DNA from 4 places in the Streptomyces sp. KM273126 genome. Region 3 is predicted to be linked to each of the others. Evidence: riboswitches for the same ligand, from Rfam matches in the RefSeq annotation. Region 3 holds a riboswitch; each other region holds the start of a gene.

What was found. Region 3 has a riboswitch for cyclic di-AMP ahead of E0500_RS04445 (transglycosylase family protein). Riboswitches for the same ligand answer to the same signal wherever they lie in the genome.
Positions count from the first base shown of each region.
Region 1: linked by a shared signal. The riboswitch ahead of E0500_RS19620 (M23 family metallopeptidase) and the one ahead of E0500_RS04445 (transglycosylase family protein) in region 3 are both predicted to bind cyclic di-AMP.
Region 2: linked by a shared signal. The riboswitch ahead of E0500_RS12740 (LysM peptidoglycan-binding domain-containing protein) and the one ahead of E0500_RS04445 (transglycosylase family protein) in region 3 are both predicted to bind cyclic di-AMP.
Region 4: linked by a shared signal. The riboswitch ahead of E0500_RS07600 (M23 family metallopeptidase) and the one ahead of E0500_RS04445 (transglycosylase family protein) in region 3 are both predicted to bind cyclic di-AMP.

Region 1 is NZ_SJXB02000001.1:4,577,920-4,585,429, forward strand. Features, by position in the region: gene E0500_RS19610 (pitrilysin family protein) at 283-1,659, shown strand; gene E0500_RS19615 (pitrilysin family protein) at 1,656-3,044, shown strand; cyclic di-AMP (ydaO/yuaA leader) riboswitch at 3,256-3,421, shown strand; gene E0500_RS19620 (M23 family metallopeptidase) at 3,434-4,207, shown strand; gene E0500_RS19625 (GntR family transcriptional regulator) at 4,449-5,144, shown strand; gene E0500_RS19630 (HPr family phosphocarrier protein) at 5,303-5,584, opposite strand; gene E0500_RS19635 (GNAT family N-acetyltransferase) at 5,824-7,510, shown strand, end outside.
Region 2 is NZ_SJXB02000001.1:2,959,300-2,966,809, reverse strand. Features, by position in the region: gene E0500_RS12755 (ABC transporter ATP-binding protein) at 1-507, opposite strand, end outside; gene E0500_RS12750 (sigma-E factor regulatory protein RseB domain-containing protein) at 576-1,856, opposite strand; gene E0500_RS12745 (polyprenyl synthetase family protein) at 2,473-3,483, opposite strand; cyclic di-AMP (ydaO/yuaA leader) riboswitch at 4,415-4,611, shown strand; gene E0500_RS12740 (LysM peptidoglycan-binding domain-containing protein) at 4,617-5,474, shown strand; gene E0500_RS12735 (HAD family hydrolase) at 5,487-6,404, opposite strand; gene E0500_RS12730 (FAD-dependent oxidoreductase) at 6,722-7,510, opposite strand, start outside.
Region 3 is NZ_SJXB02000001.1:1,055,208-1,062,717, forward strand. Features, by position in the region: gene E0500_RS04425 (Ppx/GppA phosphatase family protein) at 263-1,249, opposite strand; gene E0500_RS04430 (DUF501 domain-containing protein) at 1,246-1,776, opposite strand; gene E0500_RS04435 (septum formation initiator family protein) at 1,807-2,283, opposite strand; gene eno (phosphopyruvate hydratase) at 2,413-3,693, opposite strand; gene E0500_RS04445 (transglycosylase family protein) at 4,016-4,759, opposite strand; cyclic di-AMP (ydaO/yuaA leader) riboswitch at 4,764-4,960, opposite strand; gene E0500_RS04450 (transglycosylase family protein) at 5,165-6,193, opposite strand; gene E0500_RS04455 (hypothetical protein) at 6,484-6,687, shown strand; gene E0500_RS04460 (cytochrome P450) at 6,684-7,510, shown strand, end outside.
Region 4 is NZ_SJXB02000001.1:1,733,688-1,741,197, reverse strand. Features, by position in the region: tRNA gene E0500_RS07625 (tRNA-Met) at 1-2, opposite strand, end outside; gene E0500_RS07620 (antibiotic biosynthesis monooxygenase) at 225-707, opposite strand; gene E0500_RS07615 (dihydrofolate reductase family protein) at 768-1,910, opposite strand; gene E0500_RS07610 (MarR family winged helix-turn-helix transcriptional regulator) at 2,033-2,548, shown strand; gene ribA (GTP cyclohydrolase II) at 2,712-3,353, shown strand; cyclic di-AMP (ydaO/yuaA leader) riboswitch at 3,661-3,819, shown strand; gene E0500_RS07600 (M23 family metallopeptidase) at 3,831-4,865, shown strand; gene E0500_RS07595 (aldo/keto reductase) at 4,965-5,915, shown strand; gene E0500_RS07590 (PrsW family intramembrane metalloprotease) at 6,074-7,510, opposite strand, start outside.

The sequences.
Region 1 (7,510 bases), 3.5 Mb from region 3:
TGACCGACAACATGAGAATATCACCCACAGGGAGCATTTGATGGCACACCGTGACCAAGCCTGTCAGCAGTTGCCCACCCGAGTTCCTCTACGGCCCGGCCCCTGGCCCCGGCTCGCGCCGGGCCTACATGACTCCCCGCACTCCCACCCGGGAGTCTCGCTCTGGGCGTACGGGAACCGGGAACTTCGCCAGCTGTCCGCACGCTTGCATACAGTGGCAGGACCGGCAGGAAGAGCGCGGTTTTCCACGACAGCTTCCGCGATGAAGGGACGTACATGCCCATGGGTCACACGGCCACAGCCGAGGCAGGCACCGGGGGCCTGACAGCGACCGAGCACCGCCTGGCCAATGGGCTGCGCGTGGTGCTCTCCGAGGACCACCTGACCCCGGTCGCGGCGGTGTGCCTCTGGTACGACGTCGGCTCCCGTCACGAGGTCAAGGGCCGCACCGGCCTCGCCCACCTCTTCGAGCACCTGATGTTCCAGGGCTCGGCCCAGGTGCCGGGCAACGGCCACTTCGAGCTGGTCCAGGGCGCGGGCGGCTCGCTGAACGGTACGACGAGCTTCGAGCGCACCAACTACTTCGAGACCATGCCCGCCCACCAGCTGGAGCTCGCCCTCTGGCTGGAGGCCGACCGCATGGGCTCGCTGCTCACGGCGCTGGACGACGAGTCCATGGAGAACCAGCGGGACGTCGTCAAGAACGAGCGCCGCCAGCGCTACGACAACGTCCCCTACGGCACCGCCTTCGAGAAGCTGACCGCCCTCTCCTACCCGGACGGCCACCCGTACCACCACACCCCGATCGGTTCGATGGCCGACCTGGACGCGGCCACGCTGGAGGACGCGCGCGCGTTCTTCCGCACCTACTACGCGCCCAACAACGCGGTGCTCTCCGTGGTCGGCGACATCGACCCGGAGCAGACGCTCGCCTGGATCGAGAAGTACTTCGGGTCCATCCCCGGGCACGACGGGAAGCCCGCCCCGCGGGACGGTTCGCTGCCGGAGACCATCGGCGAGCAGCTGCGTGAGGTCGTGGAGGAAGAGGTCCCCGCGCGCGCGTTGATGGCGGCCTACCGCCTCCCGGAGGACGGCACGCGCGAGGCCGACGCGGCCGACCTGGCGCTGACGGTCCTCGGCGGCGGCGAGTCGTCCCGCCTCTACAACCGGCTCGTACGGCGCGACCGTACGGCCGTCGCCGCCGGGTTCGGCCTGCTGCGGCTGGCGGGGGCGCCCTCCCTGGGGTGGCTCGACGTGAAGACCTCCGGCGACGTCGAGGTCCCGGTCATCGAGGCCGCCGTCGACGAGGAGCTCGCCCGGTTCGCCGCCGAGGGCCCCACGGCCGAGGAAATGGAGCGCGCCCAGGCCCAGTTGGAGCGCGAGTGGCTGGACCGGCTCGGCACGGTCGCGGGCCGCGCCGACGAACTGTGCCGGTACGCCGTCCTGTTCGGCGACCCGCAGCTCGCCCTCACCGCCGTCCAGCGCGTGCTCGACGTGACCGCGGAGGAGGTCCAGGCCGTCGCCCAGGCCCGGCTGCGGCCCGACAACCGCGCGGTGCTCGTGTACGAGCCGATCACGGCCGGGAGCGGGGACGCCGACGAAGCCGACGAGACCGCCGAAGCCGCGGTGACCGACGAGAACGAGGAGTCGGCCAAGTGACCGAGCTCGCGACCATGGACTTCCACCCGCAGCCCCAGGCCGGCGACGCCAGGCCCTGGGCGTTCCCGGCGCCCGAGCGCGGCGCGCTCGACAACGGGCTGACCGTGCTGCGCTGCCACCGCCCCGGCCAGCAGGTCGTCGCCGTCGAGGTGCTCCTCGACGCCCCCCTCGACGCCGAGCCCACGGGCCTCGACGGGGTCGCCACGATCATGGCCCGTGCCTTCTCCGAGGGCACCGACAAGCACTCCGCGGAGGAGTTCGCCGCCGAGCTGGAGCGCTGCGGCGCCACCCTCGACTCGCACGCCGATCACCCCGGCGTACGTCTCAGCCTCGAAGTCCCCGTCTCGCGGCTCCCCAAGGCGCTCGGTCTGCTCGCCGACGCCCTGAGGGCCCCCGCGTTCGCGGACAGCGAGGTCGAGCGGTTGGTGCGGAACCGGCTCGACGAGATCCCGCACGAGACCGCCAACCCGGCCCGCCGTGCCGCGAAGGAGCTCTCCAAGGAGCTGTTCCCGGCGACCTCGCGCATGTCGCGTCCGCGCCAGGGCACCGAGGAGACGGTCGAGGGCATCGACTCGGCGGCCGTGCGCGCCTTCTACGAGAAGCACGTGCGGCCCGCCACGGCCACCGCGGTCGTCGTCGGCGACCTCACCGGCGTCGACCTGGACGCGCTGCTCGGCGACACCCTGGGCGCCTGGACCGGCTCCTCGGCCCAGCCGCGCCCCGTGCCCGCGGTGACCGCCGACGACACCGGCCGCGTCGTCATCGTCGACCGCCCCGGAGCCGTCCAGACGCAGCTGCTCATCGGCCGCGTCGGCGCCGACCGCCACGACCGAGTGTGGCCGGCCCAGGTGCTCGGCACGTACTGCCTCGGCGGCACCCTCACCTCCCGCCTGGACCGTGTCCTGCGCGAGGAGAAGGGCTACACCTACGGTGTGCGGGCGTTCGGCCAGGTGCTGCGCTCCGCGCCCGACGGCTCGGGCGCCGCGATGCTCGCCATCAGCGGCTCCGTCGACACGCCGAACACGGGCCCGGCCCTCGACGACCTGTGGACCGTGCTGCGCACCCTCGCCGCCGAGGGCCTCACCGACGCCGAGCGTGACGTCGCCGTGCAGAACCTCGTCGGGGTCGCCCCTCTCAAGTACGAGACGGCCGGCGCCGTCGCGAGCACCCTCGCCGACCAGGTCGAGCAGCACCTGCCGGACGACTACCAGGCGACGCTGTACCGGCAGCTCGCCGCGACCGGCACCGTGGAGGCCACCGCGGCCGTGGTGAACGCCTTCCCGGTGGACCGCCTCGTGACGGTCCTCGTCGGTGACGCCGCGCAGATCGAGGAGCCCGTCAAGGCACTCGGCATCGGCGAAGTCTCCGTCGTACGCGCCGAGTAGAGCGCCCGCACGGGCCCAGCCGGGCCCACCGGCTTCCGGGGTCCTGGTGACGAAAGAGTCATCAGGGCCCCGGATGTCTGTTTTGCGGGGGAAGTTGCCTGTCTGCCCTGTGGTGTGCGCTACAAAACCCCTGCTTCGTTTGTGATTTCAAAGAGGGCCCGCTTAGCGTCTGTTCGGCTGTTCGTCAGCAGTGCGCCGCACCCGCGGCACCGGACAGTCATCGCCGAGTCCCCGAACGGCGCGAGCCAGGGGAGCCGGGGACCCAATCGCAGTCCCTGGGGTGAATCGGACGCCCTTCCCATGGTGAAGGGGGACCGTAGGAGACCTTCCTGCTCCGAACCCGTCAGCTAACCCGGTAGGCGAGAAGGAAGGAAAGGACCAGCCACTTCATGGCGTTCACCTGCGCCACCGGGAAGCACCGCCGCGCCGGCCGGATGAAGCGCGCGACCACGAAGGCCGTCGGCGCCGCCGCGCTCACCACCTCCGGCGTCATCGGCACGCTGGCCGCCCCCGCCTTCGCCGCGGACACCTCCGCCGGACAGACCGGGCTCACCCAGGCCATCGAGATCGGCGACGCGGTGGCCGAACAGATCGACGCCCAGGCCGTCGCCCAGCAGCAGGCCGCCGCGGAGGCGGCCGCGCAGAGGAAGGCCGAGGCCCTCGCGAAGCGGCGCGCGGAGGAGGCGGCCGAGGCGGCCAAGAAGGAGCGCGAGGCCAAGGCGCGCGCCGCCCGTGAGGCCGAGCGCAAGCGCCTCAACACCTTCGTCGCCCCGGTCAGCGGCTCGTACGTCTCGACCGGCTACAAGTCCGGCGGCGCCGCCTGGTCCTCCGGCAGCCACACCGGCATCGACTTCCACGCCTCCTCGGGCACGGTCGTCCGCGCGGTCGGCTCCGGCACCGTCGTCGAGGCGGGCTGGGGCGGTGCCTACGGCAACAACATCGTCATCAAGATGCACGACGGCACGTACACGCAGTACGGCCACCTGTCGTCCATCGGGGTCTCCGTCGGCCAGACGGTCACCCCGGGCCGGCAGATAGGCCTGTCCGGGGCGACCGGCAACGTCACGGGCCCGCACCTGCACTTCGAGGCCCGCTCGACGGCCGAGTACGGCTCGGACATGGATCCCGTCGCGTATCTGCGCTCGCACGGCGTGAACGTCTGACGGCACGCGCCCGCCGCCGACCGCGGACGTCTCGCCGTCCGCCCGTGTCCCAGCGGCACCACGAGGCTCTACGAGGCCCCGGCTCACCGAGCCGGGGCTTTCGTCGTTGTGACGTGCCTCCTGTCCAAAAAATATCCCTGGATTCCGGCCCGGCATCGGAATTTCCGGCCAACTGCAATAGAGTCGCTTGAGCGCACGTCAATCAATGGCGTTTCACGGGGATTAAGGCGGAGGTCCGGTCATGCGTATTCCGGCGCACTCGGTATGCACGGCGATCCGTGATGACATCGTCGCGGGTGTCTACGAGCGCGGCAGCCGGCTCACCGAGGAACTCCTCGCCCGCCGGTACGGCGTCAGCCGAGTCCCCGTCCGTGAGGCGCTGCGCACGCTGGAGGCCGAGGGCTTCGTCGTCACCCGACGGCACGCGGGCGCGTGTGTCGCGGAGCCCACCGAGCAGGAGGCCTCCGACCTGCTGGAGATGCGCATGCTGCTGGAGCCGCTGGGCGCCGCGCGCGCCGCCCAGCGCCGTACCGAGGCGCACCTGAAGGTGCTGCGGGGCCTGGTCAGGCTGGGGCAGGAGCGGGCCAGGCGGGGCAACAGCGATGACCTGCGCTCACTCGGGGGCTGGTTCCACGAGACGCTCGCCCAGGCCTCCGGCAGCCCCGCGCTGACCTCGACGCTCGCCCAGCTGCGCCACAAGATCGCCTGGATGTACGCGGTGGAGGCGCCCGCCGGCCCCGTCGAGTCCTGGGCCGAGCACGGCGGCATCGTCGACGCCGTGGCGCGCGGCGACAGCGAGCGGGCCCGCACGATCACGGCCCTGCACGCCGAGCGCGCGACCGCCGCGCACCGGCTGCGATTTCCCGGTCAGGCCGACCGCGCCGAGCGTGTGAGGACTTCGCAACATCCCGTAAACATCACGGGCCTGCGGCATTAACAGGAGAGCCGTATACAAAGAGGGCCGAATTCGGCGGGGGATTCGCGGGGGATTATTTCTGCTGCCCTCGAAGAGGAAATGCGAAGGGCTCGCCCGATAATTCGGACGAGCCCTTCGATGTGTGCGCGGGTGGCCTTTCGGGCCTATTGCCGCGTCACTCAGACGGTTTCGGGAAGCTCTTCGAGCCCCTCGGCGACCAGCTTCGCCAGGCGGTCGAGCGCGGCGTCCGCGCCCTCGGCCTCGGAGGCGAGCACTATCTCCTCGCCGCCCTTGGCGCCCAGGCCCAGCACGCCCAGCATGGAGGCCGCGTTGACGGGGGTGCCGTCGGCCTTGGCGATCGTCACGGGGATACCGGAGGCCGTGGCGGCCCGGACGAAGATGGAGGCGGGACGGGCGTGGAGGCCCTCGGCCCAGCCGACGTTGACGCGGCGCTCAGCCATGTGTTGCTGCCCTTCAGGTGTCATCAGGTGTCATCAGGTGTCATCAGGTGTCATCAGGTGTCTCAACCGGTCTGGACCGGGTTGTCCAGGTCGGTCTCCCGCTTCGTGGAGCGGGTCCGGATCGGGCCCACGGCCTGACCGCGATCCGGCTGTTGTGTGTCCCCCAGACTGCCCCGCGCCGTGTTCGTGCGCGAGACCGCCCCGCGCCGTTGTCGTACGCGAGTCCTACTCTGGGGCCCATGCAGACCTCGTCGGACCGGCGCGAGTACCCCGCCCACTGGGAGGCTGACGTGGTGCTGCGCGACGGCGGCACCGCGCGCGTGAGGCCCATCACCGTTGATGACGCCGAGCGCCTGGTCAGCTTCTACGAGCAGGTGTCCGACGAGTCGAAGTACTACCGCTTCTTCGCGCCGTACCCTCGCCTGTCCGCCAAGGACGTCCACCGCTTCACGCACCACGACTTTGTGGACCGGGTGGGACTCGCGGCCACGGTCGGCGGCGAGTTCATCGCCACCGTACGCTATGACCGCATCGATGCAGCGGGCATGCCCGCGTCAACTCCGGCGGACGAGGCCGAGGTCGCCTTTCTCGTGCAGGACGCCCATCAGGGGCGGGGTGTCGCGTCCGCGCTCCTCGAACACATCGCGGCCGTCGCCCGCGAGCGCGGCATCCGCCGCTTCGCCGCCGAGGTGCTCCCCGCCAACACCAAGATGATCAAGGTGTTCACCGACGCCGGGTACCAGCAGCAGCGCAGCTTCGAGGACGGAGTCGTCCGCCTGGAGCTCGACCTGGAGCCCACCGACCGCTCCCTCGCCGTGCAGCGCGCGCGGGAGCAGCGCGCCGAGGCCCGGTCCGTGCAGCGGCTGCTCGCGCCCGGCTCGGTCGCCGTCATCGGCGCGGGACGCGCGCCCGGAGGCGTCGGCCGCAACGTGCTCGCCAACCTGCGGGACGCAGGATTCACCGGGCGCCTGTACGCCGTCAACAGGGCCGTTCAGGACGAGGAGCTCGGCGGAGTCCCGGCGTACCGATCCATCCGCGAGATCGCCGAGCCCGTCGACCTCGCGGTCGTCGCCGTCCCGGCCGAGCACGTCCCCGAGGTCGTCGCCGAGTGCGGCGAGCACGGCGTCCAGGGCCTCGTGGTCCTCTCCGCCGGGTACGCCGAGAGCGGCCCCCAAGGGCGCGAGCGCCAGCGCGAACTGGTGCGCCAGGCCCGCACCCACGGCATGCGCATCGTCGGGCCCAACGCCTTCGGGATCATCAACACCTCGCCCGGCATCAGGCTCAACGCCTCCCTCGCTCCCGAGATGCCGCGCCCCGGACGGATCGGCCTCTTCGCCCAGTCCGGGGCCATCGGCATCGCCCTGCTGTCCCGGCTCCACCGGCGCGGGGGAGGAGTCACCGGCGTCACGGGCGTGTCCACCTTCGTGTCGTCGGGCAACCGCGCGGACGTCTCCGGCAACGACGTGCTCCAGTACTGGTACGACGATCCGGACACCGACGTCGCCCTCATGTACCTGGAGTCCATCGGCAACCCGCGCAAGTTCACACGCCTCGCGCGCCGCACGGCCGCGGCCAAGCCGCTGGTCGTGGTCCAGGGTGCGCGCCACGGCGGTGCGCCACCCCAGGGGCACCCCGTACGTGCCACGCGGCTGCCGCAGGCCACCGTCTCCGACCTGCTGCGACAGGCCGGCGTGATCCGCGTGGACACGATCACCGAGCTCGTCGACACGGGGCTGCTGCTGGCCCGCCAGCCCCTGCCCGCCGGCCCGCGCGTGGCGATCCTCGGCAACTCGGAGTCGCTCGGACTGCTGACGTACGACGCGTGCCTCGCCCAGGGGCTCGGCCCCCTGCCGCCGCTGGACCTCACGACCGGGGCCTCGGCGGGGGACTTCCACGCGGCCCTGGCGCGGGCGCTGGCGGACGACG
Region 2 (7,510 bases), 1.9 Mb from region 3:
CCCGTTCGTCGGCTCGTCGAGGACGAGCAGCCTGCGCGGCTGGAGCAGAGCCGACGCCAGCCCCAGCCGCTGCTTCATGCCCAGCGAGTACGCCTTCGCCTTCTTGCCCGCGGCCGCCGCCAGCCCCACGCGGTCCAGCGCGGCCGCGACCCGCGTACGCCGGGTACGCGGGTCGGCGGTGGGATCGGCGGCGTCGTACCGCAGCAGGTTGTCCCGCCCGGTGAGGAAGCCGTACAGGGCGGGCCCCTCGATGAGGGCGCCGACCTGCGGCAGTACGGTGCGGGCGGCGCCCGGCATGGGCCGGCCGAGCAGCCGGGCGGTGCCCGATGTCGGCTCGATCAGGCCCATCAGCATGCGGATGGTGGTGGTCTTGCCGGAGCCGTTGGGCCCGAGGAAGCCGAAGACGCTGCCGCTGGGAACCGTGAGTTCCAGGTGGTCCACGGCCACCTGACCGCCGCGGAAGGTCTTGGTCAGACCCTCGGTGTGAATGGCTGCTGCGTCGGTCATGGCTCCCCTCGGGTACGGCCGGCGGGCCGGTGCGGCGCGGGTGCCGCCCCGGCCCGCCGGCCAGGTTCTCACTTCGCCGCGTTGGCCGCCTTCACCAGCGCGTCCTTGGTGACCGCTCCGGCGTACGCCTTGCCGTCATCCGTGATCAGGACGTTGATCAGCCGGGTCTTGAAGACCGTACCGGAGCCGAACTTGCCGCTGACCTGGTCGCCGAGGGAGTTCAGGAACCCGTCGACGTCGCTGTTGCCGGTGTTGCCGTTGGCCCCCGCCGGTACGCCCTTGCCGCCCATGTCGAACTCGGCGATGGAGCTCCAGCCCTCGCCGATGGTCTTCAGGCCGCCGCCCTCCAGCTCCTTGCCGAGGTCCTCACCGGACCGTGCCGGCTTCTCCTGCTTCTCGTGCTTGCCCTGGTCCTTGAGCTCGTCCCCTTCGGTGACCTTCGCGCCCTTGGGCGGCGTGAAGTCGAAGGTGGAGGCGCTCGGCTTGGCGAAGTCGACCTGGGTGAAGCCCGCGTCGACGACGGCCGCGCCCCCGCTCGCCGGGGTGAGCGTGAACTTCAGCGGCAGCCCGGTCTTCGCGTCCACCGCGATGGAGATGGCGCCGACCGTGGAGCCGGACCCCTTCGGCTTGATGAGCAGCTTGTACGCGTCCCGGCCTGCGACCTGGGCGCTGCCGTCGACGGTCACGGACGTGGTGTCGTCGACCGCCTTCAGGGCCTCCTCCGCCAGCTTCTGGGGCGTGGCCGGAACGTCCTCGGGCAGGCCCTTGTCGGACTTCTGGTCCTGCTTCTGGTCCTTCTTGTGCTCCTTGCCGTCCGCGGCCCCGGTCGTGTGGAACACCTCGTTCGACTTGCTGTCGTACGCCCACACGTCGTCGCCGTTGCGGATGACGCTGTACTCGGAGGTCTTGTCCAGCAGCGACAGCTTCTGCTTGTCCGGGCCGTCGGCCGCGACGCGCACCGTGTGCGTGCCGGTGGCGAGTTCGAGCAGCTTGGAGGAGGGCTCGGCGGTCGAGCCGCCGTCACCGCCGGAAGGCTTCCCGGCCGCGCCCGCTCCGAGGCTGCTCTCCAGCCCGCCCAGGTCCGGCAGCCCCAGATCGGTGCTGATCTTCACGGTGCCGGACACCTGCTGTACGTCCGACGCGGCGATCTTCTCGATGAGTTCCTGCGCGCTGATCTTCGGCAGGTCGGGGTCACCCGAGCCGGCGAACGCCGGGACGAGCCCGATCGTCGCGGCCGCCACCCCCACCACCGTGACCGGGACGACGTACCGCGCCGCCTTGCGGCGCCCGGCGCGCACGTCCTCGGCCTCGTCGGCCTTCGCGCTGTCGTCGGTTTCGTACGGTGCCATGTCTGCCTTACCTCCGTAGTAGGCGGCGGCCTGCTCCTCGTCCTGCGCGCCGAGTCGTGCGCGCTGCGACGTCCTCACACTCGTCGTCGTCCACCCCGAGCCGCCATTCTCACCCGAATCGGTGAGGAGTGGTGCCTTCCATCTGACCAAATCGGCAATCCAGAAGCGTCAGACCCCGGAATCAACTCCGTGTACTGCTGTGGGATGACACGGAGAGGCGCTGTCTCCCCCTACCCGTAGGGGTCGAAGGGGAGTACGCCGCCCGGCTGGTACCCGTTCAGCCGGGCTTCACCGCGCGGCAGCCGGGGGATCGCGGCGGTGCGGGGGCGAGAGGGTGACGCGCGTCACGCGACTTCTGGATCATGGTGGGGGTGAGGCGGTCAGGCCGATGTCTGGGGGCTGGGGGTCCCAGGAGGCCGTGGGCCGGGAGGCTGGCGGGCCGAAGGGCCGGAGGCCGAGGGCTGGGAAGGCCGGAGGGCCAGGGGCCGGGAGGGCCAGGGGGTCCGGGAGGGCCAGGGGCCGGGAGGGCCAGGGGGTCCGGGAGGGCCAGGGGGTCCGGGAGGGCCAGGGGGTCCGGGGGCGGAGCCCCCGGGACGGGCACCCCGGCTCCGCGTGCCTAACCCGCCCGATGCACCACCGCATCGCACAGCTCGACCAGCGCCGCCTTCGCGTCGCACTCCCGCAGCGGGGCCAGCGTCGCCCGAGCCTCCTCCGCGTACCGCACGGCGTCCCGCCTCGCGGTCTCCAGCGCGGGGTGCTCCCGCAGCCGGGTCAGCGCCTCGGCGTGCCGCGCGTCATCGCTCAGGTCGGAGTCGAGCAGCTCGCACAGCGCGGCGTCCTCGGCGAGCCCGAGCCGCTCGGCCCGCTCCCGCAACCGCAGCACCGGCATCGTGGGGATGCCCTCACGCAGATCGGCGCCCGGCGTCTTGCCGGACTCGTCCGAGTCGGAGGCGATGTCCAGCACGTCGTCGGCCAGCTGGAACGCCACGCCCAGCCGCTCCCCGTACTGCGTCAGCACGTCCACGACCGTCTCGTCGGCGCCGGACATCAACGCACCGAACCGCCCGGACACGGCCACCAGCGACCCCGTCTTGCCGCCGAGGACGTCGAGGTAGTGCGCGATCGGGTCGCGCCCGTCCCGCGGCCCGGCGGTCTCCAGGATCTGCCCGGTGACCAGCCGTTCGAAGGCCTCGGCCTGGATGCGGACCGCCTCGGGCCCGAGGTCGGCCAGGATGTGCGAGGCACGCGCGAACAGGAAGTCGCCGGTCAGTACCGCGACGGAGTTCCCCCAGCGGGCGTTCGCGCTGGGCACGCTGCGGCGTACGTCGGCCTCGTCCATCACGTCGTCGTGGTACAGCGTGGCCAGGTGCGTCAGCTCGACCACCACGGCCGACGGGACGACCCCCGGGGCGTACGGGTCCCCGAACTGCGCGGCGAGCATCACGAGCAATGGCCGGAAACGCTTGCCACCCGCCCGCAGCAGATGCTGCGCGGCCTCCTGGATGAAGGGGACCTCGCTCTTGGTGGCTTCGAGCAACCCTTCCTCGACAGCCGCCAATCCCGCCTGGACATCGGCTTCCAGAGCCTGGTCCCGCACGCTCACCCCGAACGGCCCGACGACGGTCACGAGGGGTCTCCTGTCTGCTGATGTCTACTGACAGTCACACGGTCGGTCTCATGGTCGATGAACAGTTTGTCGATCTGTCGCTGCCATCACTCGTGTCAGCGTATCCGGTCACCATTCGATCACCACGGGCACCCACCGGCCCCCTGGCGGGACTTCGCTCGACCGAGAGGCGCCCCCGTCATCCGAGTCACTCCGGATTACATCCGGTATGCCCGCGATCAAGGGATGCATACCGATTCGACCCGAATCCCGAGTCGACGCCGCCACCCGAGGCCACCGAAAGCACCGGGACCGGCGAGACCTCCGAGATCACTCCGATGGGCCCGTCGGACTCGATCACCCGCACCCCCACACCGTCACCTCGACACGCGCGCCGACAGCCGGCACCGCTCTCACGCCGGAGCCACTCGAGGGCGGTCGACACGGCCCGCCCGCCGGGCGACCGCTACGGCAACGAGGCCCACCGCACGCAAGGTTCCGGCCACAGGCCCGAGGCCGGCCCCCACCTCCGCGCGACCTCCCCACTCTCCGCGCACTCCACGCCCGAAACACGGAGTTGACCCGCGGGTTCCCGAACACCGGGCGCACGGCTCGTACTTCACGCCCGCTACGGAACGGCAGGCCTCGAACAAGGGGCTGAAGCAGCACCCCGAACGACGAGCCAACCAACAGCCAACTTGTCCGAATTACCGCATTATCGGCGCTTCACCCGGTCCGTTCCGTGAATTGAGTCACGTGGACCCAGAATGCCCCCTCACCCCCACTCGCTCGACTCCTCCTTTGCAGAAAGCAAGTTGAGCGTTATCTTCCGGAAATTTCGAAGGCATCTCCCCCACAAATAGCTGATCAAGGGCGCTTTCAACACGCTTCCGGCCTTGTTCTCGACATGTGCTCTCGCATACGTTCACGGTCAATCCGGACGGAACGCCGAATCCTGCCACCGCCCGGATCCCCACTGACCAACCACTCACGAAGGCAGGAGCGGGGGACCCACGAAGATCGCCGGTCCTCACGAGAGACCGGCTCGGGGTGAAGCCGCGCACGGCACGCACGACGCGTCGCCATGCCTGGCCGGGCACCTTTCCGCCCGAACCCGACAGCTCACCTCGCAGGCGCCGGAGAGGAACAGCGTCATGGCCTCACGAGGCAAGCACCGTCGCCGCCGAACCAACAAGCTCACCCGAGGAGCCGTCATCGCCGGAACCGGCACCGCGGCCCTCGCCCTTCCCTTCCTGAGCGCGACCACCGCGAGCGCCGCGCAGCCGGCCAAGGCTCCCGCCGCCGCCCAGGCCGCCCCGCAGGCCGCGCCCCGGTCCGCGCAGTCCGCAGCCCAGGCCACGTCCCTCACGTATACCGTGACCAAGGGCGACACGCTCTTCCGCATCGCGGACAAGCACGAGGCCCAGGGCGGCTGGCGGAAGATCTACAAGGACAACCGCAAGGCCATCGGCGACAACCCGGACCTGATCCACCCGGGCCTCGGCCTGAAGCTCAAGACGACCAAGGCGAGCGCGGACAGCACGGTCAGCGCGGACAGCACGCAGAGCTCGCAGAGCACGGAGAGCAAGCCCAGCGAGCCGAGCACGACGGCCGACAACACGTCCACGACCGCCGCCGAGCAGTCCTCCGGGTCCGCCAACGACCCCACCCCGGCCTCCGACACGACGTACACGAACGACCTCGACGGGTGGATCCGCCAGGCGCTGGACGTCATGGCCAAGAACGGGATACCCGGGTCGTACGACGGCATCCACCGCAACATCATGCGCGAGTCGTCCGGCAACCCCCAGGCCATCAACAACTGGGACTCCAACGCCGCGAAGGGCACCCCCTCCAAGGGTCTCCTCCAGGTCATCGACCCGACCTTCGCCGCGTACCACGTGGCCGGCACGTCGGACGACCCGTACGACCCGGTCGCGAACATCGTGGCGGCCTGCAACTACGCCGCCGACCGCTACGGCTCGATCGACAACGTCAACGGACCGTACTGATCCGCCAGGCACCTACCGGCCGGGCCGAGCGGGCGATGAGCTCCGCCGGCCCGGCCCGCCCGGCGCCGGTACGGACACGGTTCCGGGCGTGGTTCCGGGCGCCGGATGCGCCGCGGCCCCGCCGCGCGGAAACAGCCGCTCCAGCACCACCGCGATGCCGTCCTCCTCGTTGGACAACGTCACCTCGTCGGCGACGGCCTTGAGTTCGGGGTGGGCGTTGGCCATGGCGACCCCGTGCGCGGCCCAGTCGAACATGGGGATGTCGTTCGGCATGTCCCCGAAAGCGATGGTGTCGGCCGGTCCCAGCCCGAGGTGCCGGGCGGCCAGGGCGAGGCCGGTCGCCTTGGTGATCCCGCATGGCTGGAGTTCGACGGTGCCGGGCCCCGACATGGTGACCGTCGCGAGGGAACCGACCGCTCCGCGGGCCACCGCCGCCAACTCGTCGTCGGACAGGGACGAATGACGCAGCAGCACCTTGCTGATGGGCTCGCACCACAGGTCGTCGCGCCGCTGGACCCGTACGGCGGGAAGAGTCGGATGCGGCATCAGATAGCCCGGCTCGATGAGGGTGAGCCCGTCCACACCGTCCTGGTCGACGGCCGCGTACACCTGCCCGACCTCGGCCTCGATCTTGCCGAGCGCGGTCGCGGCCAGCTCCCGGTCCAGGGTCACCGACCACAGCAGCCGGTCCGCGCCGGCGTCGTACAACTGCGCGCCCTGCCCGCACACCGCGAGCCCCTCGCTCCCGAGGTCCTCCAGCAGGGGGCGCACGCGGGGCGCGGGGCGTCCCGTCACCACCAGGTGCCGCGCGCCCCCGGCCACGGCTCGGGCCAGCGCCGCGCGCGACCTGTCGGAGAGCGTGTCGTCGCCGCGGAGCAGCGTTCCGTCCAGGTCGGTGGCGATCAGAGCGTATGCGGTGCGCGGGTTCATGATCAGAGAATACGGACCGCCGAGGCCCCCCTGTCCGGCGTGAACCGGACGACGTACGTTGACCGTTCGGACATCAGGGGGTCCCGCTCCGCCCGCACGGCGTCGCATGGCACGGGCCCGGGCCCGACGCCCCACCGATCGACGCGCCTCCCGCCGACGGCGTCACCCGAAAGTGACGAACGGGACGCCAGATCCGTGCCGCTCCGTCTCTCTCCCCTCAACAGACTCGCCGCTCCGTCTCTCTCCCCTCGGCAGGCCCGCCGCTCCGCCCGTCTCTCTCCCTCCGGCAGGTCCGCGCCCCACGGCGATCCGTCCCCTCACCCGTGGGCGGCCGCCAGATGCCTGGCCAGCCGGGGCGACGCGAACTCCGTCCCGCACACGAACCGCATCACCGGCCCGTACGACGCCGCCGACGGCAGCCCCGTGAAGTACAGCCCCGGCACGGACGCCCGGTATCCGGCGCCCAGCTTCGGCGTCCCCTGGCTCACCACCAGCTCCGTACGCAGCTCGTGCGCGAGGAAGTCCATCGCGGCGATGTCCACGCGATAGCCGGTCGCCGCGATCACATGGTCGGCCGACAGCTCCTCCGTACGGCCCCCGTGCGTGCGGACCGCCAGCAGCGGGCGCCCGCCGATGACACCGGCACGGACGACCCCCGAGATCTCGCGCACGCCCACCGTGCCCTCGAAGCGCTCGCGCAGCCACCACGCGCCCAGCGGTCCGAGGACGCGGCGGACCAGGTAGTGGCGGGCCTCGGCGGGGAGGTAACGGTAGGGGTGCGGGTAGTAGCTGAGGGCCCACAGCGACCAGGCACGCCCGAAGGGCGACTCCGGGCGGAGCCTGGGCTGGTCCCAGGGCGGTGCCCCGAACGCCACCTTGCCGTGTCCGCGTGAGACCACCCGTACGCGCGCCCCGGCCTCCGCGGCCAGCGCCGCCGTCTCCAGGGCGGACTGTCCCGCGCCGACGACGAGGAGTTCCTTGCCGGCGAACCGGCTCAGGTCGTGGTGCTGCGCGCTGTGCGAAACGGGTCCCGTGGGGCTGGGCCCGTCGGTGGCCGCTCCCCTGAGCTCGGGCGGGAGATGGGCGAGACCGGAGAGCCCGGTCGC
Region 3 (7,510 bases):
GTTGTCAATGCCGCGTGAGCTGCCCATCCGGGCCGAACGGCCCCTTGCGAGGCACCCCGTCCACCCCTCCGCGACTCCCTTCGGAGACTCGGAGGACCCCCTTTCTGAACACGTTCAGGCGTCCACTCAACCCCGGGACGGGGCGACCGGACCCCCTTCCTTGCCCTGCAGGGGACAATTCCTTGTGAAGAACTTCACGAAGTTTTTCGGCGGTGCGTCACCGAGGGGTGTGTCTGCGCTCCGGCGCACCCCTCGACGACGCTCAAACGGTGTCCGACCTGCTCAGCAGAGCCTTCTGCTCCGCGTCCTCCGCCGCCCTGAAGGCGATGCCGTCGAGGATGTCGTGCTCACTGACCACGACCTCCTCCGCACCGATCCGCTCCATGATCGACAGCAGGACGAGCGCGCCCGCGCCGATCACGTCCACCCGTCCCGGATGCATGGACGGAACCGCCGCGCGCTCGGCATGCGTGGAGCGCAGCAGCCACTCGGTGATCTCGCGGACCCGGTCGTGGGAGACCCGGGAGTGGTGGATGGCGGCCGAGTCGTACGCGGGCAGGGCCTGCGCGATCGCCGACACCGTCGTCACGGACCCCGCCAGCCCGACCAGCGTGCGCGCCTCGCGCAGCGGCACCGTCTCCTCGGCGAGGTCGAGGGCCGCCTCGATGTCGGCCCGCATGGCCGCGATCTGCTCCTCGGAGGGCGGGTCGCTCACCACCCCGCCGTGCACCAGGTGCCGCTCGGTCATCCGCACGCAGCCCACGTCGACGGAGCGCGCCGCGCGCACATGGGCGTCCCCGACGACGAACTCGGTCGACCCCCCGCCGATGTCCACGACGAGGAACGGGCGGTGCAGGTCCTGCCTGCCCGCCAGCTCCCTGGTGGCCCCGGTGAAGGAGAACTCCGCCTCCTGGTCGCCGGTGACGACCTCGGGTTCGACGCCGAGGATGTCGAGCACCCCGCGCACGAACTCGTCCCGGTTCTCGGCGTCCCGGGAGGCGGAGGTGGCGACGAAGCGCAGGTGCCCGGCGCCGTGCTCCTTGATGACGGCCGCGTACTCGCGGCAGGCGGCGAAGGTCCGCTCCAGCGCCTCGGGGGCGAGCCGGCCGGTGCGGTCGACGCCCTGGCCGAGCCGGACGATCGTCATACGGCGGTCGAGCTCGACGAGTTCACCGGTCTCGGGGCTCGCCTCGGCGACCAGCAGCCGGATCGAGTTCGTACCGCAGTCGATGGCGGCGACGCGGGTCACTGGCTGTCCTCCTCCGCGGCCGTCACACACGGGCCCTTGCGCCACCACTCGGGCAGCATGGCGATCGCCTCGTCGCCCAGGGGGTTGACCCCCGGCCCCGCCGCCAGCGAGTGCGCCACGAGCACGTGCAGGCACTTCACCCGGTCCGGCATGCCTCCGGCGCTCGGGAAGCCCTTCAGCTCCTCGATCTCGTCACGGCGACGGATGTAGTCCTCGTGCGCGGAGCGGTACGCGGCGGCCAGCTCGGGGTCCGTGCCCAGCCGCTCCGTCATCTCCTTCATCACCCCGTTCGCCTCCAGCGTGCCGATCGCGGAGGCGGCCCGCGGACACGTCAGGTAGTACGTCGTCGGGAACGGCGTACCGTCCGGCAGCCGAGGCGCCGTCTCGACCACGTCGGGCTGCCCGCACGGGCAACGGTGCGCGATCGCACGCAGTCCGCGCGGCGGGCGGCCGAGCTGCTGCTTGAAGGCCGCTACGTCCGCGTCGGTCGGCTCGGTGCGCGGGGTGGAAGGCGGGGGTGTTTCCATACCTGCTTCTGAGGTCTCTCTCGTCAAGTCTTAACGGTCGGCGGCGTCGGCCTTGTCGACCCCGTCCCAGACGTTGGCGTACCAGGGACGATCGGCCGCCCCCTGCGTCGTACGCGACTGCTTGGCCGCGTCCGGGTCGATCACGATGTACCCGGTCTCGCCGGGCATCACATAGTGCAGCCGCTGCCGGATCTGCTGCTCGGCGTACGCGTCGTCCTGCCAGCGCGCCTTGAGGTCGCGCAGCTGCTCGACCCGCTCGCGGGCCTCGTCCCGCCGCTGCTCCAGCTCCGCGATCTCGGCGCGCTGGGAGACGTACTGCCTTATCGGGTACGCCAGCGCCACGATCAGCGAGCAGAGCACGAGCGCGAGCAGGGCGGCCCGACCGGTCAGCCGGGAGCGGCGGGCCTGGCGTCTGGTCTGGGAGCGGTAGACACGGGCCGCCGTCTGCTCACCGAGCAGTCGCAGCCTGGTCGCGGTGGAGAAACGGTCCCGGTCCTTGACGGCCATTCAGCCTCTCCGCCTCCGCTTGCCTGCGTGCTTCCTACGTGCGTACGTCCCCGCACACGGTACGGGACCGGGCACGGGGACGTACGTACGACGGGCCAAGCCTTGCCGCTGGGCGGCTCAGCCCCTGGCTCAGCCCTTGAAGCGGGGGAAGGCGCTGCGGCCCGCGTACACCGCCGCGTCGTCGAGGATCTCCTCGATGCGCAGCAGCTGGTTGTACTTGGCGACGCGCTCGGAGCGGGCCGGGGCGCCGGTCTTGATCTGGCCGCAGTTGGTGGCGACGGCCAGATCGGCGATGGTGACGTCCTCCGTCTCACCGGAGCGGTGGGACATCATGCACTTGAAGCCGTTGCGCTGGGCCATCTCGACGGCGTCCAGGGTCTCGGTGAGCGAGCCGATCTGGTTCACCTTCACCAGCAGGGCGTTGGCCGCGCCCTCGTCGATACCGCGGGCCAGGCGCTCGGGGTTGGTGACGAACAGGTCGTCGCCGACGAGCTGGACCTTGTCACCGAGCTTGTCGGTGATGGTCTTCCAGCCGTCCCAGTCGTCCTCGAACAGCGGGTCCTCGATGGAGACCAGCGGGTAGGCCTCGACCAGCTCCGCGTAGTAGTCCGTCATCTCGGCGGCGGAGCGCGTCTTGCCCTCGAAGACGTAGGAGCCGTCCTTGTAGAACTCGGAGGCGGCGACGTCGAGCGCGAGGGCGATCTGCTCGCCGGGGGTGTAGCCGGCCTCCTTGATCGCCTCAAGGATGAGGTCGAGGGCCTCGCGGTTGGAGCCGAGGTTCGGGGCGAAGCCGCCCTCGTCGCCGAGGCCGGTGGCCAGGCCCTTGCTCTTCAGGACCTTCTTCAGGGTGTGGTAGATCTCGGCGCCCCAGCGCAGGGCCTCGGAGAAGGTCTCCGCACCGATGGGGGCGATCATGAACTCCTGGATGTCCACGTTGGAGTCGGCGTGCGAGCCGCCGTTCAGGATGTTCATCATCGGCACCGGCAGCAGGTGCGCGTTCGGACCGCCCAGGTAACGGAAGAGGGGCAGGTCGGACGCCTCGGAGGCGGCGTGGGCGACGGCGAGGGAGACGCCGAGGATGGCGTTGGCGCCGAGCGAGCCCTTGTTGTCGGTGGCGTCCAGGTCGAACATCGCCTGGTCGATCAGGCGCTGCTCGGTGGCGTCGTAGCCGACCAGCTCCGGACCGATCTGCTCGATCACGGCCAGGACGGCCTTCTCGACGCCCTTGCCGAGGTAGCGGTTCGAGTCGCCGTCGCGGAGCTCGATGGCCTCGAAGGCGCCCGTGGAGGCGCCGGACGGGACGGCGGCACGACCGGTGCTGCCGTCGTCGAGGCCGACCTCGACCTCGACCGTGGGGTTGCCTCGGGAGTCCAGGATTTCCCGGGCTACGACGACGTCGATGGACGGCACGAGCATCTCCTTCTGGATGTGACGCGTTACGCGGGCCGTGGTAGCCCTGCGGGATGAGCCTAACCGGCTCCGGGCGGTCAGCCAGTCTCCCGCCCACCCGGTGGACCAAACCGAGAGTAAATTGTTCCTGAACTGAACAAAACAGGGGGCACAAAAGACGCCGCCCTGGTGCGCACGTGGGCACGAAAAACCCCGCCCCGGTGCGTACGGGGGAACACGCACCGGGGCGGGGAGCCCGTGGGGACGGGGGCCCTCACGAGGCCTCCACCATGGTGGACACGGATGTGAGGGCGCCGCGGTTCAGCCGTGAACGCGCCTGTTCTCAGCGCAGGTGCAGCTGCTGGCCGGGGTAGATGAGGTCGGCCTCGTCGATGATGTCCTTGTTCAGCTTGAAGAGCTTCTGCCAGCCACCCTTGACCTTCTTCTTCTCGGCGATGCCGCTGAGGGTGTCACCCTTGACGACCTTGTACTCGCCGTCACCCTTCTTGACCTTCTTACCGGTCGGGGTCTCGACGGTGACCCGCTCCGAGGAACGCGAGGCGCGCTGCTCCTGGCCGCCGGAGCTCTTGGTGCTCTGCTCGGCGGAGCCGGAGTTCGAGGACGAGCCCGAGCCGGAGGACGAGCCGGAGCCCGAGGTGGAGCCCGAGTTCGAGGAGGAGCCGGAGTCCGAGGAGGCGCCGCCGCCGTCGTACGCGGCGCTGGACAGGCCCGTGCCGCAGGTCGGCCAGGCGCCCTTGCCCTGGCTCGCGAGGACCTTCTCGGCGATCTCGATCTGCTGGGCCTTGCTGGCCTGGTCGGCGCTGGCGGCGTACTTCGTACCGCCGTACGCGGCCCAGGTGGAGGCGGAGAACTGCAGACCGCCGTAGTAGCCGTTGCCGGTGTTGATGGACCAGTTGCCGCCGGACTCGCACTGGGCGACGGCGTCCCACTCGGAGCCGGTGGCGGCGGAGGCGGTGCCGGTCGCGAGCAGCGGGGCGGCTATGGCGGCGCCGGTGACGCCGGCGAACGCGGCGATGCGGCTGGCCTTGGACGGACGACGGTGCTTGCCCTTGCACGAAGACAGCATGGAGTGATCCCCTCACCGACGCCTGCGAGGTGAGCTGTCGGGTTCGGGCCGGATGAGTTGCCCGGCCGCACGGTTGGCTGCGGATGACTTCCGCTGCCGCTTCCGCACGGCTTCGCCCCAAGCCGTCCCCGGTCGTCTCCCAACTCCCGGGCCCGGCGCCTACCTTGGGTCCCCCGCTCCTGCCTGCGGCGCTTGACGCGACGACTGTTCCCGGGCGGCCACTGGCAGGATTCGGCGTTGCGGCAGCCGGGGCCCGCGGTGGCGAGCGGTCTTGACCGTAGACCCGCGATTCGCGGAATTTCAAAGACGATCAGGGCTTCTGAGATCTATCTCTCACTGCGTTTAAATCGGACATTCAGTGGCGAACCGGTACGTGAACTTCCGCTATTCCGCGCCCTATTCGGCCTATTCGGCAGGGAGCTCCAGGGTCCGACCGGGGACGATGTTGTCCGCGTCGGCGCCGATGGCCTGCCTGTTCGCGTCGTACAGGGCACGCCATCCGCCGTCGAGGTCAAGGGAGTCGGCGATGGACGCGAGGGTGTCGCCGACCCGGACGGTGTACGCGTGGCGGCCGGAGGAGGCTTTGACGCTGTCGACCGCGGCCTCGTCGGCACTGGCACCGCGGTGACGGCCGGCACCGCCCGCGCCGGCTCCGCCCGTTCCGGTGTCGGCTGCCCCGGCTTCGACCGAGCCGGAGTCGACCGCGCCCGTGTCGACGAGACTCCAAGAGCCCACCTTTTGCTCCAACTTGTCCGAGTCGTCGCCCGCCGGGTCTTCTATGGGTGAGCTGTCGGGCGACTGTGAAGCACTGGCGTCGGAACCGGCGGGCGTGCCGGGCTTCGCGGAACTGTCCGCCGAGGCGGACGCAGACGGCGACGACGAAGGATCCGGGGAGGATTCGGACGACGAGCCCGGTGAACCGGGAGAGTCGGATGAGTCAGACGAGTCGGATGACTCTGCCGCCTTGGGCGACTTGGACAATCCGGAGGAACCGGATGATCCCGATCCGTCGGAGGACGAGTCGCCGGCCACGCCGGTGTCGATGGCGACCGAGCCGGACTCCTCGGTGAGCCCGTGGAGCAGCCCGCAGGCACGCCACGCACCGACACCCTGGTCCTCCAGGATCTTCTGGGCGACGGCGATCTGCTGGGAACGGCTCGCCAGATCGGGGCTGACGGCGTAGTCGAGGCCGCCGTACTCCTCCCAGTCGTCCTGGGTCAACTGCAGGCCACCGAAGCGCCCGTTGCCCGTGTCGGCGCTCCAGGAGCCGCCGCTCTCGCACTCGGCCACGCTGTCCCACACGGTGTTGTCGGCGGCACTGGCCCCCGTGGCACCGAGGAGCGGGATGGCGATGGCGGAGCCGGTCACGCCAGCCGCGACGAGAAGAGCCGGAGCCTGACGGGGGCGCCGGTGACGACCGTTCCCGGAGAGCATGGGGGGACCTTTCGCGAGACAGAGGTGACCGGCGCGACGGGTGGTGCGGGGCGTCACGCTGCTCGGTGAACGTATCGGCAGTCTTCGGCTTGTCACAAGTTCATGCCGCGCAGATCACGTGAAGATCACAGTGTTTCGGGTGTGTCATCGCGACAGGTTCCGACGTGATCCGCGCGGTGACCTCGGTGAGGGACGGAACAGGGGGCAGGAGGAGGGGAAGGACAGGGGGCAGGACACGTGGCTGACGCCCGTGCCTGCGTGCCGCTTCCGCGGTGGTTCAGGTGGTTCAGGTGGTTCAGGTGGTTCAGGTGGTTCAGGTGGTTCAGGTGGTTCAGGTGGTTCAGCGAAACGGGCCGAAACTCCTCTTGAACCACGTGCGCGTCTTGAAGCACGTGCGCGTCTTGAACCATGTGCTCGCCTTGAACGATGCCGGCCGGTACCCCGCAGTTCAGCAGCGCGTGCAGGAACCGGCTCCCTATACGGTCATCGTGTGAACGCCCCGAACACCGCCCCCGAACTCTTCACCTGGGAGTTCGCCACCGACCCGTACCCGGCCTACGCGTGGCTGCGCGAGCACTCCCCCGTGCACTGGACGAAACTGCCGAGCGGGGTCGAGGCATGGCTGGTGACTCGCTACGCCGATGCGCGTCAGGCCCTCGCGGACGGCAGGCTGTCGAAGAACCCCGAGCATCACGCCGAGGACGCACAGGGCAAGAGCAGGACCGGCATACCCGGGGAGCGCAACGCCAATCTCATGGCGCATCTGCTGAACATCGACCCGCCGGACCACACTCGGCTGCGCCGCCTCGTCTCCAAGGCCTTCACCCCCCGTCGAGTGGTCGAATTCGCGCCTCGCGTACAGGAGTTGGCAGACGGTCTCATCGACCGATTCGCGCCACAGGGCGAGGCCGACCTCATCCACGACTTCGCCTTCCCTCTCCCCATCTACGCGATCTGCGATCTGCTCGGCGTCCCGCGCGAGGATCAGGACGACTTCCGTGACTGGGCGGGGATGATGATCCGGCACGGAGGAGGGCCGCGCGGCGGTGTCGCCCGCTCCGTCAAGAAGATCCGCGGCTATCTGGCCGAACTCATCCATCGCAAGCGCAGCCACCTCGGCGACGACCTGATCTCCGACCTCATCCGCGCCTCCGATCACGGGGAACACCTCACCGAGAACGAAGCGGCCGCGATGTGCTTCGTGCTTCTGTTCGCCGGTTTCGAGACCACCATCAACCTCATCGGCAACGGCACGTACGCGCTGCTGCGCAACCCCGAGCAACGTGCCCGGCTCCAGGGGTCGATCGAGCGCGGCGA
Region 4 (7,510 bases), 680 kb from region 3:
CGTCGTTGAAACCAGTGTACGTCATGTGCGGGACAGCTCGCGCACGGGTTTGCCGTGGCCACGGGCCGGCGACGGTCCTGCTCGCTCACTTCACCCCACTTCACCTCACTTCACCCCGCTTCGAGGCTCCTCCCCGTACAGCCACCGGCGGAACAGGCGGCTGAGCCCGGGCATGATCAAGTAGGTGAGCAGCGGGGCGACGAGGAGGGGGAAGAGCAGGGCCTTCAGGGGGACGGGCAGGGCGGCGGTGTGGGGGCGATCAGCCAGTTGATGGCGAGGGAGATCGGGTAGGCGCCGAGCATCGTCATCAGGGTCATCTTCCAGCGCGGCGGGGCGTCGACCGGGCGCTGCGGGAGACTGAACCAGGTCTCCATGCCGGTGGGCTGCCGCTGGACGTGGGAGACCTGATGGCCGACGGCGCGCATGTGCTCCAGCCAGGCCCGGCGCTCGGGCAGCCGGAGCCATGCGTCCAGGCGGTCCTGGCTGGAGAAGCGCAGGACGCCGTGGTAGAGGCGCTGACCGCGGTGCGGGCGCAGCCAGACGATGCCCTCGTGGCCGCAGAAGCCCGCGGCGACGTCGGCGATCTCATGGGTGAGTTCCTCGAACTCCGCCTCCCGGCCGGGCTCCACCTCCCAGCTGTAGACGAGCGTCACTCCCTGGTCCTCCGGCCGGTCCGCGGCCGTCGGGACCTCGCGGGTACGGCTCATGCGCGGCCTCCTTCCGGCGCGCGACCGGCGGGCGGTACCCGGTACGGAGTACCCAGGGCCTCAGGGAGTGAGCAAGTGGCTGTTCGGCGCGGTCGCCCGCGGCTCGAACTCCGGGAGTACGACGACCTCGGCCCCTTCCGCCGCCAGGAGGGCGTTGCCGTCGGCGCCCACGACGAACGTGTCCGGCTCCCGCCACGCGGTGACGACCCGCCGTACCCCCGCGTCGAGGATCAGCCGGGCGCACGGGGACGGGCGGGAGGAGCGGCGGGCGCAGGGCTCCAGGCTGCTGTACACGGTGGCGGTGGCGAGGCGCGGGTCGGCGGGGTCCAGTTTGGCCAGGGCCGCCTCCTCCGCGTGGACCACCGGGTCGTCGCCCTCGCGGGAGTGGGCGCGGGCCAGTTCCGTACCGTCGGCCGCCACGATCACGGCGCCCACGCTGAAGGCCGTCCGTGAGGGCGGGCACTGTGCCGCCAGGTCGCACGCCAGGTCCAGCCAGTGCCGGTCGGCCGCCGAGGGCTGCCCGCCCGTGCCGGGGACCGTGGGCGCGTACCGGATGAGGACGACATCGCCGACGGGCCGGGTCTCCAGCAGGCGGAGGCGGCTGGTCGGGCCGCCGGGGTACTCCCCCGCGCCGAACATCCGCGGGGCGTCCGACTGGCCCACGAACAGGGGTGCGACGGCCAGCTGGAGCTCGTCCGCGAGGCCCTCCCGGAGCAGCTGGGTGTGGACCTGGCCGCCGCCCTCGACCATGAGGCGCCGGACGCCCCGTACGCCCCCCAGGTGGTCGAGCACGGACCGCCACTCCAGCTCGGGGCCCACGGAGACCACGTCGGCCGGGAGGTCGAGGGCGCGCAGGCGTTCGGCGCCCTTGTCCGTCGTGTACGCCACCTTCTCGCCGCCGGTGTGCCAGAAGCGGGCCGTGGGGTCGAGGTCGCCGGACGCCGTGACGGTGACCTTCAGCGGGTACTCCGGGAGCCCGGCGGCGAGGCGCGCCGCGCGCCGCTCGGGTGAGTTCACCAGCAGCCGGGGGTTGTCGGTGCGCAGGGTGCCGGCGCCGACCAGGATCGCGTCACTGGCCGCCCGTACCTCGTCGACCCTGTCGAAGTCGTCCGGACCCGACAGCAGCAGCCGCTCGGGCCCGGTGTCGTCCAGGTAGCCGTCGAGGGAGACGGCGGCGGACAACAGGACGTAGGGCTGGGGCATGGGGGTCGCTCCCGTGGTCGTGACCGATCGGTCGGCGGGGTGTGTCGTGACCGGTGGGTGGCCTCGGGCGGCTGCCACGCGGGCACCTGGTTCAAGTTTTAAACAATAACTACACTGTCCGTATGACGACCCGCTGGCTCAGCCCCGAGGAACAGCGTGCCTGGCGCGCGTACATTGCCGCGTCGGCGCTTCTGGAGGACACGCTCGACCGTCAGCTCCAGCAGGAGGCGGGTCTGCCGCACCTGTACTACTCCGTGCTGGCCATGCTCTCCGAGGCGCCGGACCGGCGTCTGCGGATGACCGATCTCGCCGAGGTGCTGAAGATCACGCGCAGTCGGCTGACGTACGCCGTGGCCCGCCTGGAGAAGGACGGTGCGGTGCGGCGCGAGGACTGCGAGTGGGACAAGCGGGGGAGCGTCGCGGTGCTGACGGACGAGGGCATGGCCCTCCTGGAGCGTACGGCACCGGGGCACGTCGAGACGGTTCGCAGGGCGGTGTTCGACCACCTCGACCCGGGGCAGGTGGAGCAGTTGGAGCGGATCTGTACGGGCATCACGAAGGCGCTCCAGGGCGACGGCACTGAGGCGGTCACCCCTGACGACCTCCCGTGGCGCCGCCGCTCCTGTCCTTCGAGTTAGTCCATGGGGCCGGCTCCGCGATCTCGCCCGACCGGGGAATGCGTCGCCCCCATCAGGGTTGCTTGAAGTTTGAAGCAGGGTTATGGTCGTCCTCGTGAGGCGATTTGCTTCAAAACTGAATCAGATCCCCGACCTTGCACCCGCACCTGGCCCGGAGGCCCGCATGTCCGACCAGCCCACCGCCACCCCCCGCTCCCGCGTCCGGGTCCCGCTGCGCTTCCACGACGGATACGGCGTCGACGCCGAGCTGGTCACCTTCCACGGTCTGGCCGACGGGCGGGAGCACGTGGCCGTCGTCCTCGGCGAGCCCGCGCCCGGCGCCACCCCGCTGGTCCGCCTGCACTCGGAGTGCCTGACCGGCGACGTCTTCGGCTCGGCCCGCTGCGACTGCGGCCCGCAGCTGCGCGAGGCGGTGGAGCAGATCGCAGACCGCGGTGGGGTCCTCCTCTACCTCCGCCAGGAGGGCCGGGGCATCGGCCTCTACAACAAGCTCGACGCGTACGCCCTCCAGGACGAGGGTCTCGACACGTACGCCGCCAACACCGCCCTCGGCCTCCCTGAGGACGCCCGCGACTACACGGCCGCCGCGCAGATGCTCCAGGCCCTCGGTATCGACACCCTGGACCTGCTGTCCAACAATCCCGACAAGGCGCAGCAGCTCCGTGACCTCGGGGTCAAGGTCCGTACTCGCGTCCCCACCGGCGTCTTCACCACCGCCCACAATGTCCGCTATCTGCGGGCGAAGGTCCTCCAGACCCAGCACACGCTGCCCTTGGCGGACCTGGCGGAGCTCTCCGCGGGCTGACGGCCCAACTCCCGGCATTCGCCAGGGTGTCCACGAGGAAGCCCCGGCGATGACCGTTCACGACTTCCCCATATTCACGATCACCGAGCGTGTCCGAACAGCCTCACTCCGCATAACATCTGACATACCATCAGAACTCTTGTGACACCTGATACAGGGGTAGCTCGCCCTTATTCGGCCCCCCATGCCCCCTAAATCCCGCGCACGGGCGTGAACGATCATCCGGAACCGCTTGGAATACGGCCCGCACGTCTATTAACGTTCGATAACGCAGCGCGGTCGTCCCAGCCGTCACAAGAGGCGGCTCCGTGCGCACGCGCCGAATCCCGCAAGGGAACCGGGGAACCACCAACCCTGGGGTGAATCGCGCGGAAACCACCGTGGAAGCACGGCTGGTTTACGCGCGTAGGAGACCTTCCTGCTCCGAACCCGTCAGCTAACCCGGTAGGCGAGAAGGAAGGAAAGGAGTACGCCCACGTGGCGTCGAACCGGTCTGCGACCGAAGCTCCGTCCGTGCCGAACCGACACGGCGACAGCGACACCTTCGGGTATGGCGGCTACAACAGCCAGGACGAGGGCCCCTGGCAGGAGTGGAACCCCACCGCGGAGTCCATTCGTCCCCTTCGCGGCCGGCACCGCGTCGCCAAGCAGCGTGGCGGACTCGCCCGCAGCTCCACCGTTCTGGGCGTCGGTGTCATAGCCGCCGTCGGCGCGGGCGGCATGGCCTCCGCGCAGACCGGCAAGCCGCCGGTCTCCATCTCGATGCCCGACATGCCGAACGTCGGCTCGGTCTTCGACTCCGAGGACGAGCCCGAGAGCTCCCCCACCCCGCTGAGCAGCGCGGGCCTGAGCCTCACCGACGCCGAGCAGGGCGCCGACGACGCCGGTGAGGCGCTGCGCGCCCGCATCATGCAGCAGGCCGAGTCGCAGCAGGAAGCGGTCGACCGCGCCGCCGCTGCCGCCGCCGAGTCCGCCGCCGCGAAGAAGGCCGCCGAGGCCGCCGCCAAGGAGCGGGAGCAGGCCGAGGCCAAGGCCGCCGCCGAGAAGGCGAAGGCGGAGGAGGAGGCCAGGAAGAAGGCCGAGGCCGAGCGCCTCGCCCAGCTCGCCAAGCAGTTCACGCTGCCGACGTCCTCGTACACCATCAGCTCCAGCTTCGGTCAGTCCGGCGCCTACTGGTCCTCCGGCCAGCACACCGGCCTCGACTTCGCCGCCCCCACGGGCACCCTGCTCAAGGCCGTGGGCACCGGCACGATCACCCAGGCCGGCTGGGACGGTTCGTACGGCTACAAGACCGTGCTCACCCTCAACGACGGCACGGAGATCTGGTACGCCCACCAGTCCTCCATCGGCGTCAGCGTCGGCCAGAAGGTCGCGACCGGCGACGTCATCGGCCGCGTCGGCGCCACCGGCAACGTCACCGGCGCCCACCTCCACATGGAGGTCCACCCGGGCGGCAGCAGCTCGGGCATCGACCCGATGGCGTGGCTGCAGGGCAAGGGGCTCACCCCCTGAGGTCCTCCGGGAGCAGGTGAGGTGATCTCCTCCCGGATTCACAAACCCTCGTCCGGACGCGCGGAATGCGTGCGTCCGGCGAGGGCGTTGTTGTAAAGCATGACTTCTCTTCGCAAGCTTGGTTCATCCGACATCGAGGTCTTCCCGCTCTCCCTCGGCGGCAACGTCTTCGGCTGGACCGCCGACGAGGCACAGTCCTTCGCCGTACTCGACGCGTACACGGCCGCGGGCGGCAACTTCATCGACACCGCCGATTCCTACTCGGCCTGGATCGAGGGCAACCAGGGCGGCGAGTCCGAGACCGTCATCGGCAAGTGGGTCAAGGCGCGCGGCAACCGGTCCGACGTCGTGATCGCCACGAAGGTCAGCCAGCACCCCGACTACCAGGGCCTCACGGCCGCCAACATCAAGGCCGCCGCGGACGCCTCCCTGCGCCGTCTGGACACCGACTACATCGATCTCTACTACACCCACTTCGACAAGCCGGAAGTCCCGGTGGAGGAGATCGTCGGGGCGCTCGACGACCTGGTGAAGGCGGGCAAGGTCCGGGCCATCGCGGCCTCCAACATCTCGCCCGAGCGCCTCCAGGCCTCCCTCGACTTCTCCGACCGCGAGGGCCTCGCCCGGTACGTGGCGCTCCAGCCGCACTACAACCTGGTCTCCCGCTCCACGTACGAGGGCCCCCTGCAGGACGTCGCCGCCCGCGCCGGGCTCGCCGCCGTCCCGTACTTCTCCCTCGCCATGGGCTTCCTCACCGGCAAGTACCGCCCCGGCACGAGCGTGGACAGCGCTCGCGCCCAGGGCGCCGGCGCCTACCTGGAGAAGGAGCAGGGCGTACGGGTCCTCGCGGCCCTGGACGAGATCTCCGGGGCGCGCGGGGCGGAGATCGCCACAGTGGCCCTCGCCTGGCTCGCGGCCCAGCCGACGGTCGTCGCACCGATCGCCTCGGCGCGGACGGTGGAGCAGCTGCCGGCCCTGGTGGCGGTGGCGGAGCTGACCCTCACGGACGAGGAGCTGGCCAAGCTGACGGAGGCGTCGCAGGGGAGCTGACGCGGACGCGGTCCGCTTCCGTCGGTCCGTTCCCCGCGTTCCGCTTCCTGCGTTCCGCTTCCCGCGGTCCGCTCTCGGCACCGGCGCTCACCCCGACCGCCGGTGCCGTACCGTCCGAAGCCTCCTGACTACGCCGAACTACCCCGGACTACCCCGAACTACGTCTGATAGGGGTTGCAGGAGGGATACGGCGCCGCCGGGCCGTGCCCGTACGCCGACGCGTACTCGAACGCGGGCCCGTGCTCGTGCTCGTACTCGTGTCCATGCCCGTACCCATGCCCGTATCCGTGCCCGAACTCGTACGCGCTCCCGTATCCGTAGCCGTACCCGTACCCGTAGCCGTACGCGCTCCCGTGCACGGGCATCGGTGCCGTGGTCTGTGCCGCGTACGCCAGGGAGGGACGGGCGATCTCCCGTCGGCGCCACAGCTCGAAGAGCAACTCCCGCTCCCGTACGACGAAATCGGCGTTCGCCCGGCCCCGCCGCCCCCGGTGCCGCAGAAAGGCGAGCGAGGTCGCATACGCCTCGTACTCGGCGACCGACCGCGCCGCTTCCCGACCGAACTGGTGCCCGGCGTACTCGCGGGCCAGCCGTCGCGCCTTCATGTTCCCGAGGGCGTACGGCTCGGGCGACGTCAGCCACCCGGCGGCCGCGTACGCGGGCAACTCGTCCCGCACGGTGCGCAGTTCCCGCTGCCGCGTCCAGATGACCAGCCAGGTCAGCAGCCCGAACGCGGGAACCATGAACGCCGCGTAGACCGCGAAGAAACCGAACTCCCCGAACGCCGACGAGCCGTTCCACAGGGCGTGCATGCCCATCGCGAGGAGCAGCCCGGAGAGGGGGAGGAGCACGCGGCGCACGTGGTGCCGGTCCGCGGAGAGCGCCGCGATCCCGAAGCCGATCCCCGTGAACACGCTGAACAGCGGATGCGCGAAGGGCGACATGATCACGCGGACGAAGAAGGTCGCGGCCGTCACGGAGGCGATTCCGCTGCCGCCGCTGAGCTGGTCGGTTCCGAAGGCCGTGCCGAGGTAGAGGATGTTCTCGGTGAAGGCGAACCCGGTGGCGGTGACCCCGGCGATCACCACGCCGTCCATGATCCCGGTGAAGTCCCGTCTGCGGAACAGGAAGATCAACAGGATCGCGGCGGCCTTGGCGGTCTCCTCCACGACGGGCGCTATCACGGTGGCGCCGAGGGTGTCCGCACTGGACGGATCGGCGGTGGCCGTCGCTATCCATCTGGTCGCGAAGCTGTTCGCGACGATGGCTATCAGTGCCGCGGCACACGCGCCCCAGGCGAACGAGAAGACCAGGTTGCGCCAGGGCCCGGGCTCGACCCGGTCCAGCCATCGGAACGTGGCGATGAGCAACGGCACGGGGAGTACCGCCAGCCCCAGCCCGACCAGGAACCCCTCCGTACCGGTCTGCTCGCGGACCAGGGCGAGGATGACCAGCCCGGAGAGCGTGAGCAGCGTGATGAGCGCCCCGTACCGCACCCACTTCTTGCGCCACCAGTGCGCTGGGCTCCGTCTCCCGCCGACTGGGCCGCCGGGGCCGGGCGGTTCGCTGGGGTGCGTCGGATACGGGGGAAAGGT